Regions from separate parts of the Billgrantia hypersalina genome, predicted to be linked through region 1. Evidence: predicted binding sites of a transcription regulator. Region 1 holds the regulator's gene; each other region holds the start of a gene.
What was found. Region 1 encodes sigma-54, which starts transcription at its own class of promoters, with help from an activator protein. Its sites were predicted from a motif close to TGGCACNNNNNTTGCTNT; they were not measured.

Region 2: the regulator sigma-54 is predicted to act here: its motif matches at 1,252-1,269, upstream of speB (agmatinase).
Region 3: the regulator sigma-54 is predicted to act here: its motif matches at 890-907, upstream of ACOJCM_RS10525 (formate/nitrite transporter family protein).
Region 4: the regulator sigma-54 is predicted to act here: its motif matches at 920-937, upstream of ACOJCM_RS04295 (P-II family nitrogen regulator).

The regions. Positions count from the first base shown of each region.
Region 1 is NZ_JBMIQI010000018.1:624,868-627,066, reverse strand. Features, by position in the region: gene hpf (ribosome hibernation-promoting factor, HPF/YfiA family) at 1-106, opposite strand, end outside; gene ACOJCM_RS17445 (RNA polymerase factor sigma-54) at 215-1,633, opposite strand; gene lptB (LPS export ABC transporter ATP-binding protein) at 1,789-2,199, opposite strand, start outside.
Region 2 is NZ_JBMIQI010000002.1:62,392-64,590, reverse strand. Features, by position in the region: gene ACOJCM_RS00425 (YjiH family protein) at 1-230, opposite strand, end outside; gene speB (agmatinase) at 270-1,220, opposite strand; gene ACOJCM_RS00415 (sigma-54 interaction domain-containing protein) at 1,398-2,199, shown strand, end outside.
Region 3 is NZ_JBMIQI010000011.1:708,961-711,159, forward strand. Features, by position in the region: gene cobA (uroporphyrinogen-III C-methyltransferase) at 1-716, shown strand, start outside; gene ACOJCM_RS10525 (formate/nitrite transporter family protein) at 1,101-1,910, shown strand; gene ACOJCM_RS10530 (protein kinase domain-containing protein) at 1,963-2,199, shown strand, end outside.
Region 4 is NZ_JBMIQI010000007.1:48,985-51,183, reverse strand. Features, by position in the region: gene ACOJCM_RS04300 (ammonium transporter) at 1-485, opposite strand, end outside; gene ACOJCM_RS04295 (P-II family nitrogen regulator) at 523-861, opposite strand; gene ACOJCM_RS04290 (accessory factor UbiK family protein) at 1,149-1,574, shown strand; gene ACOJCM_RS04285 (YifB family Mg chelatase-like AAA ATPase) at 1,650-2,199, shown strand, end outside.

The DNA of each region.
Region 1 (2,199 bases):
TGGTGATATTGTCGTAATGTCGCTGGACGCGGTTCAGCTTTTCGCTCACATAGTCACGCAGCGAATCGGTCAGCTCAACATGATGGCCGGTGATGTTGACTTGCATGACAAGCTCCTTCGTCCTTCGTGTGGTAGTACGATTGTAACCCTTTTTGCCTCCCTGCAAACCCCTCCGAACGAAGGCCTTGCCCGGCGTCAACGCTTCGCTCTGGGCTCAGCGAAAACGCTTGCGTTCGCTCGAGGAAGGGATTCCCAGTGCTTCACGATACTTGGCAACGGTCCGGCGTGCCACCTGTATGCCATCGTCGGCCAGCAGTTCCACCAAGCGGCTGTCGGAGAGCGGCTTGCGTGGCGGTTCGTCGGCGATCAGCTTGCGAATTCGGGCGCGGATGGCCGTGCTTGAGTGAGCATCGCCGTCACCGTTGCCGCCGACCTGGCTGGAAAAGAAGTACTTCAACTCGAAGACGCCACGGGGCGTGTGGATGAACTTCTGTGTCGTCACCCGAGAGATCGTCGACTCGTGCATGTCGACCGCCTGGCCGATGTCCGCCAGCACCAGCGGTTTCATGGCTTCCTCGCCCTGTTCGAGGAAGTCGATCTGGCGTGCCATGATTTCGCGCCCGACGCGCAGCAGCGTATCGTTGCGGCTCGCCAGGCTCTTCATGAGCCAGCGTGCCTCCTGCAGGTGATCCTTGAGAAACTGGTTGTCCTGGCTCTTGTCCGCGCGCCGCACCAGGGCAACGTAGTCGGGCTGGATGCGCAGCCGCGGAAGCGCCTCTGCATTGAGCTCCACACGCCAGCCCGACTCATCGTGATAGGCGATCAGGTCCGGCGTGATGTAATTGCTGCCGACCTCGGCATAGGCGCTGCCCGGGCGCGGGTCCAGCGAGCGCACCAGGGCGATGACATCGTCGAGTGACTCGTCGTCAAGCCCCAGGCGGCGCTTGAGCAGGCGGCGATCATCGGCTGCCAGTGCCTCGAGGAATTGTCGAACCAGGCGCCGCGCCTGAGGTAGCAGAGGCGTATCGTCGGGCAGCGTGGCCAACTGCAACATCAGGCATTCGCGCAGGTCGCGAGCGAAGACGCCGGTAGGCTCGAACTGTTGCAGGCGCAGTAGTATCTGCTCGACTTCACGGGTCGGCAGCCCTTCGAGCCCCTGCTGGCGCAGCCCGTCGCGAATCTCCTCCAGCGGTTGGGCCAGATAGCCCGTGCCGTCGACCGCATCGATCAGGCTTTCAGCGATCTGGCGCTGGCGTTCGTTCAGATCGGTCATCGCCAATTGCCAGATCAGGTGGCCGGCGAGTGTCTGCCCCGACGCCTGGCGTTCGAAATCCGGTCCTTCACCGCTACTGCCTGAGTTCATGGCATGATCGGGATAGGTATCCGTCCAGTCGCTGTCGGTAGACAGTTCGCTGGGGATTTCACTGGCCCAGTCGTCGCTCTCGGCTTGGCCGACCGCTTGTTCGCCAAAGCCGTCGTCAAGCTCCAGCATGGGATTGGACTCGAGCGCCTGCTGTATCTCCTGACGCAGGTCGAGTGTCGAGAGCTGCAGCAGGGCGATAGCCTGCTGCAGTTGCGGTGTCATGGTCAGCTGGGTGCCGACCCGTAGTTGCAAGGATGCTTTCATGGCCATGAGGATAACGGGCTCATCTGCCGGGGAAGCTCTACCCTAGACCGCCGGGCGATGACTTGCAAGGATAAGCTCTGCAATAAGCATGCCATCGGCAATATTCATGCCTTTACAGTATATGCGCTTGCCGATCAAGAGGTTGCTCAGAGAAAAAGTGGCTATAGCCGAAAATCTTCACCCAGGTACACCTCCCGCACCCGCCGGTTGGCCAGAATGGCCTCGGCGTCCCCGTCGGCAATGATCTGGCCGTCGCCGACGATATAGGCGGAATCACAGATGTCGAGTGTCTCGCGTACGTTGTGGTCGGTGATCAGTACACCGATATTGCGAGCCTTGAGCTGTCGTATGATGCTCTTGATCTCGCCAACCGAGATCGGATCGACCCCGGCGAAGGGTTCATCGAGCAGGATGAACGCCGGCTCGGTTGCCAACGCTCTGGCGATCTCGACCCGTCGTCTCTCGCCGCCCGACAAGCTCATGCCCAGGTTGTCGCGGATGTGAGTGACGTGGAAGTCTTCCAGCAGCTGCTCGAGTCTCGCATGCCGGCCTCGGCGATCCAGGTCCCTGCG
Region 2 (2,199 bases), on a different contig from region 1:
AGTACCGAGAGTACCAGGACGACCACGGCGATGGCAGGCAGGGCGTCGCCGAGCAGTGCCTTGAGTCCGTCGGCCATCAGGCCCATGCCGATATTGATGGTGTCGCCAACCTGGAACGGGACCAGGAACAGGGCGACGCCGAGCAGGGACGGCAAGAGGAATTTCAGCAGGCTGCCGCGGGCGAAAGGAACCTGGTGGGCAGCGTCATGGGTGGTGTCGGTGGGCGTCATCTGTCATGTCCTGCATTGTCGTTATGAGTGGAACGGGTGTCAGTCGCGGCGCATGACGCCCGGCAAGGCGCATAGCATCTCGTAGAGCAGGGTGGCGCCCATCAAAGCGGTGTTGCCGCTGGGGTCGTAGGGCGGCGAGACCTCGACCAGGTCGCCGCCGACGAGGTTGAGCCCGGCGGCGCCGCGCACGATCTCGAGCCCCTGGGGCGAGGTCAGCCCCCCCATTTCGACAGTGCCGGTGCCGGGGGCGACGGAGGGGTCGAGCCCATCGATGTCGAAGGTCATGTAAACCGGCGTGTCGCCCATTTGCCCACGCACCTCGGTCATCAGCGGCGCCAGCGACTGGTACCAGCACTCTTCGGCGGTGACCACGCGGAAGCCTTGCTGACGGCACCAGTCGAAGTCCTCGGCGGCGTAGCCGGTTCCGCGCAGGCCGATCTGCACGACCTTGCCGTGGGCCAGCAGCCCCTCCTCCTGGGCGCGACGGAACGGCGTGCCGTGGGCGAGGGGCTCACCGAACATGTGCTCGTTGACGTCGGCATGCGCGTCGACATGGATCAGCCCCACCGGGCCGTGCTTTCTGGCGATGGCACGCAGGATCGGCAAGGTGATCAGGTGGTCGCCACCCAGTGTCAGCGGGATACAGCCGTGGCTTAGCACCTCGTCGTAGTAGCGCGCGATGAGGTCTACCGTCTTGGGAAGGTGGAAGGTGTTGATCGGTACGTCGCCGATGTCGGCCACTTGCAGGCTGTCGAAGGGCGCGGCTCGGGTGGCCATGTTGTACGGGCGCAGCATGCGCGACTCGTCGCGGATCTGGCGCGGCCCCAGGCGCGTACCGGGTCGGTTGGAGGTGGCGATATCGAGCGGCACGCCGATAAACGCCACGTCCAGCCCCGCTGCGGTGGGCTGGGTAGGCAAGCGCATCATCGTGGCGGGGCCACCGAAGCGGGGCATCTCGTTGCCGCCAAGCGGCTGGTTGAAATCGGTCATGGGTCACCTCTGCGTGTCTTTGCTCTATCGTGTTGCAGTTTCCATGCCACTTCGCAGCGAGCGACGCGGCAGGCTTCGTGAGGTTTCTTTGATTCAAGGTTGAATCATTTTGGCGTATGGTCGATGCATGTATGCATCACAATGCAAAAATGAATCCGACCAGACGGTACGTGAATGATGAGCGAGATCGATCGCGCGGTGGTGCGAACCATTGTCGAGACGGCAAACGACCATTTCTTCATCGTCGATGGCTCGGGCCGCGTACTCGATGTCAGCCCGGCCGCCGCGGCAGTCTACGGTATGGCGCGAGAGCGGCTGATCGGCAGCCAGGTGCAGCGGCTCGAGGCGGAGGGCGTGCTCAGGCCCTCCATCAGCCTGGAAGTGATCCGTACCGGCAGGCCGGCGCAACTGATGCAGGTGACGGGCACGGGCAGGCGGGTCATTGCCGAAGCGCACCCGGTCTACGTCGACGGCAGGCTCGAGCGCATCGTCAGCCGCTCCCGCGACCTCACCGACCTGCAACTGCTGCAGGATGAGTATGCGCTGCTGCAACGACGGTTCAGCGAGCATCTCAAGCGCAACCAGGGAGGAGGCGGCCCGGAGGAAGGCCAGTGGGAGGAAGCGCTCGACAGTCTCGAGGTGCGCAGCGAGGTAATGCGCGAGCTGGCTCTGTTGCTCAAGCGCGTGGCGCCATCGGATGCCACCGTGCTGATGCTGGGTGAGTCCGGCGTCGGCAAGACCGCCTTCGCCCGACAACTGCATCGCTGGAGCCGCCGCAGCGAGGGGCCCTTCGTCGAGGTCAACTGCGGGGCGATTCCCGAGAACCTGTTCGAGTCGGAGATGTTCGGCTACCAGCCGGGGGCTTTCAGCGGCGCGGCGCGCCAGGGCAAGGCGGGGCTTCTGGAGCAGGCGCAGGGCGGTACGCTGTTTCTCGACGAGATCGGCGAGTTGCCGCTATTGATGCAGACCAAGCTGCTCA
Region 3 (2,199 bases), on a different contig from region 1:
CGCTCAAGGCCGCCCGCCTGCTGCAGCAGGCCGACGCGGTGGTCTACGACCGCCTGGTGGGCGACGACGTGCTGGCGCTGATTCCCGCCGGTCATGAGCGCTACTACGTGGGCAAGGAGCGTGGCCACCACAGCGTGCCCCAGGCCGAGATCGGGGCGCTGCTGGTGAAACTCGCGGGGCAGGGCAAGTCGGTGGTGCGGCTCAAGGGCGGCGACCCCGGCGTGTTCGGGCGCATGGGCGAGGAGCTCGCTGCGCTGGCCGAAGCCGGGGTGGAGGCGGAGATCGTGCCGGGTATCACCGCCGCCTCGGCGGCCGCCGCCGGCATGGGCATACCGCTGACCGACCGCGCCCATGCCCAGCAGCTGCGCTTCGTCACCGCCCAGCTGTGCCGCAAAGGCGGCGAGCCCGACTGGGCCGAGTTGGCGCGCACCGACGAGACGCTGATCTTCTACATGGGCTTGACCAAGGTCGAAGCCATCTGCAGCGGGCTGCGCCGCGCCGGGCTGCCCGACGACTGGCCGATCATGCTGGTGGCCAATGCCAGCCTGCCGGAGCAGGCCTCGCTGGTCGGCACGCTGGCCGACATGCCGGACAAGCTCGCCGCTACGCCGCTACCGTCGCCCTGCCTGATCGTAGTGGGCAGCGTGGTGAGCATGGTCGCGACCAGCCCGGCCGCGGCGCAGCCTGCCCGGGACGCAACGCACCCGCGCGGCTGAGACGGGTTGCACCAAGTTCGGGCGTCGGCCCTTAAGGTTGCACCGGTGTGGCCTCTATTCGTCGTGAATAGGGGCCGCACTGCTTTCTGAAGCAAGCCCGGCAGCGAAGCACGCGGCGTGAAACCCCCGTCGACTCCCGCCTGGTGCGCCTATTTTTCCATGTTGTGACGAGTTGGCACGCTCCGTGCTTGTCCTTGGGCAGGGCCTGCTGCATTCGCAGGCGGGCCGGCAGGATCAACGACGATCCCCGGCCTTGCGACAAGGCCCCACGACAACACGACGAACACAGGCAAGGGCGCCTGGAGCTGCACGCCGGCTTCAGGCGCCCTTGCGTTTGTCGCGCCAGTGACGACACGGAGAAACGCCAGGAGCGTCGAGAACACTATGTCCTATCTGCTTCCTTCGGAATTCGCGACCAAAATGGTGGATGCCGGTGAGTCCAAGCTCCACATGGCCACGCGGGACGTGCTGATTCGCGCCTTCATGGCGGGAGCCATCCTGGCCCTGGCGGCGGTATTCGCCGTAACCATCACGGTACAGAGCGGCTCGGCCATCCTCGGGGCCGCCCTGTTCCCGGTCGGCTTCTGCATGCTCTACCTGATGGGCTTCGACCTGCTGACCGGGGTGTTCGTGCTCACGCCGCTGGCCTGGCTGGATCGCCGCCCCGGGGTCACCATCGAGAGAATCCTGGTCCACTGGGGCAAGGTCTTCTGCGGCAACCTGGCCGGCGCCCTGACCGTGGCGGTGCTGATGGCCATCGTCTTTACCTACGGCTTTTCCACGCCGCCGGATGAGGTGGGCCAGAAGATCGCCGGCATCGGCCATGCGCGTACCCTCGGCTACAAGGAGTTCGGCGCGGCGGGCATGCTGACCATCCTGATTCGCGGCATCCTGTGCAACTGGATGGTCTCGCTCGGCGTGGTCGGGGCGATGATCTCGACCACGGTGGGCGGCAAGGTGATCGCCATGTGGATGCCGATCATGGTGTTCTTCTTCATGGGTTTCGAGCACTCCATCGTCAACATGTTCCTGTTCCCGTCGGCGATGATGATGGGCGGCGGCTTCTCGATCATGGATTACCTGATCTGGAACGAGATCCCCGTGGTGGTGGGCAACCTGATCGGTGGGCTATCGCTGACCGGCCTGACGCTCTACGCCACTCACGTGCGCACCGCGCCGCTGCGTGATCTCTGAGCGAGGCGCAGCGCCTGCCGCAAGCGTGGGAACAAGGGCAGGAGAGGCGAGCGTGACGGGCCGCCTGCGGGTTGCCCTGGGTCAGTGTTCGCAGGCGGGGCGCAAGCCGGTCAACCAGGACTTTCACGGGGCCTACGTGCCCCGTGAGCCGCAGCTGTCGAGCAAGGGGATCGTGGTGGCGCTGGCCGACGGCATCAGCACCAGCACGGTGAGCCGGGTCGCCAGCGAATCGGCGGTCAAGAGCTTCATCGAGGATTACTACTGCACCGCCGAGAGCTGGACCGTGAAA
Region 4 (2,199 bases), on a different contig from region 1:
AGCCAGCCACCGCCCCAGGTCCAGTAGCCGGAAACGGGATAGATGATCCCGGTCATGACCACGGCGAAGGCGAGAAAGGCCCATAGTTTCATGCGCTCGGCCACGGCGCCGGAGACGATCGACATGGCGGTGGCGACGAACACCACCTGGAAGAAGAAATCAGCGCGCATGGAGTAGTAGGGAGCGTCGTCGCCCCCGGCGGTGACTGCGTCGGCGCTGTTCTCGGCGCCGATCAGTACGCCCAGGTTGGGCAGGATGCCGCCGGCATCGCTCGAATACATGATGGCGTAGCCCACCAGCAGATACATGGTGCAGGCAATGGCGAACAGGGCGATGTTCTTGGTCAGGATCTCGGCGGTGTTCTTGGCGCGCACCAGGCCCGCCTCGAGCATCGAGAAGCCAGCGGCCATCCACATCACCAGCACGCCGCATATCAGGAAGTAGAAGGTGTCGAGCGCGTAGCTCAGCTCAGCAAGTTCACTCATGGGAGTTTCTCCATCGCTCTTGTAATAGGGGCAGTCGTTACACGGCGTCGGCGCCGCGCTCGCCGGTACGGATGCGGATCACATCCTCCAGCGGCGTGACGAAGACCTTGCCGTCGCCGATCTTGCCGCTGTTGGCCGCGCTGCAGATGGCGTCGAGCACGCTCTCGACGCGGGAGTCGTCGACAGCAACCTCGACCTTGACCTTGGGCAGGAAGTCGACCACGTACTCGGCGCCCCGGTAGAGCTCGGTATGCCCTTTCTGGCGGCCGAAGCCTTTCACTTCGGTCACCGTAATACCCTGGACGCCGTTGTCGGCCAGCGCCTCGCGAACGTCGTCGAGCTTGAACGGCTTGATAATGGCGGTGATGAGCTTCATCGCGTCTCTCCCTGCTGGAATTGAGGCGGCGGGGTCGCCAGCCGGCTGTACGTCTTGTCATGCGCAGACCGTGCCAGGCGGGATTTTTCTTTCTCGGAAACAGGGGCTTGAGGCTCTATTCGGACGTGTCTTGCGCCCCTTTGGCGCAGCGACCGAAGATGCCATGCACCAGGCTGGTGCTATGCATGGTGCGGGTGCGCCATGACGGGGCGTGAGAAGGGCATGCGTCGTGATGGGGGCTTGCGTATGCTGTAGGCAACACGTGCGGCAAAAAGGAGAAACGCACCATGGCGAGTCACGATCCCATCAGTCGGCTGGCGCAACAGCTGGGCGAGCGCCTGCAGGGCGCGGCCCAGGCGCCGGAGGAGTTCCAGAAAGGCATTCAGCAAGTCGTGCGCGGGGCCTTCGACCGCCTCGAGCTGGTATCGCGGGAGGACTTCGATATATTGATGGACGTGCTGCAGCGCACGCGTATTCGCGTCGAGGCCCTGGAGCAGCAGGTGGCCGCGCTGGAGGAGGCGCTGGCGGCGCGCGAGACGCCGGTGACCCAGGCGACTCTCACGACGCCGGGCGACACGGGTGCGTCATCCAGGCCTGGCGATGCGGGCACGTCCAGCGCCAGCGACAAGGACACATCCAGGCCAAGCGGTGCGGGAGCGTCGTCCAGGCCGGATGGCACAGGCGAAACCGGCCCCGGTGCAACCGACCGCTGAGCCAGCGTGGAGCGCTCGTTGCGGCACAATGCTAGTATCTAGCCCTTACGCTAATGAACTGCGAGGGACTGCGCGATGCTGGCGATCGTTGCCACACGGGCCGGCCTGGGGCTGGAAGCGCCCGAGGTTCAGGTCGAGGTACATCTGGCCAATGGCCTGCCGGGGATGACCCTGGTCGGCCTGCCCGAGGCCGCCGTCAAGGAGAGCCGCGAGCGGGTACGCAGCGCCCTCACCAACGCCGGCTTCGATTTTCCCAATACGCGAAGAATCGTGCTCAACCTGGCGCCCGCCGACCTGCCCAAGGTCGGCGGGCGCTTCGACCTGCCCATTGCGCTGGGTATCCTGATCGCTTCCGGCCAAGTGCCGGGCGAGGCGGTCGAGGGGATCGAGAGCGTCGGCGAACTGGCGCTGGACGGTCGCCTGCGCCCCATCAGCGGCGTGCTGCCGCTGGCCCTGGCGGCGCGCAAGGCCGGGCGCAAGCTGATCGTGCCCAGGGAGAACGCCGACGAGGCGGCGCTGGCCGGCGACCTGCAGGTGCTCCCCGCCGAACACTTGCTCGACGTGATGGCACACCTGCTGGGGCAGAAGCCGATCGCGGCACACCGCCTCGCGACGCCACCGGTTG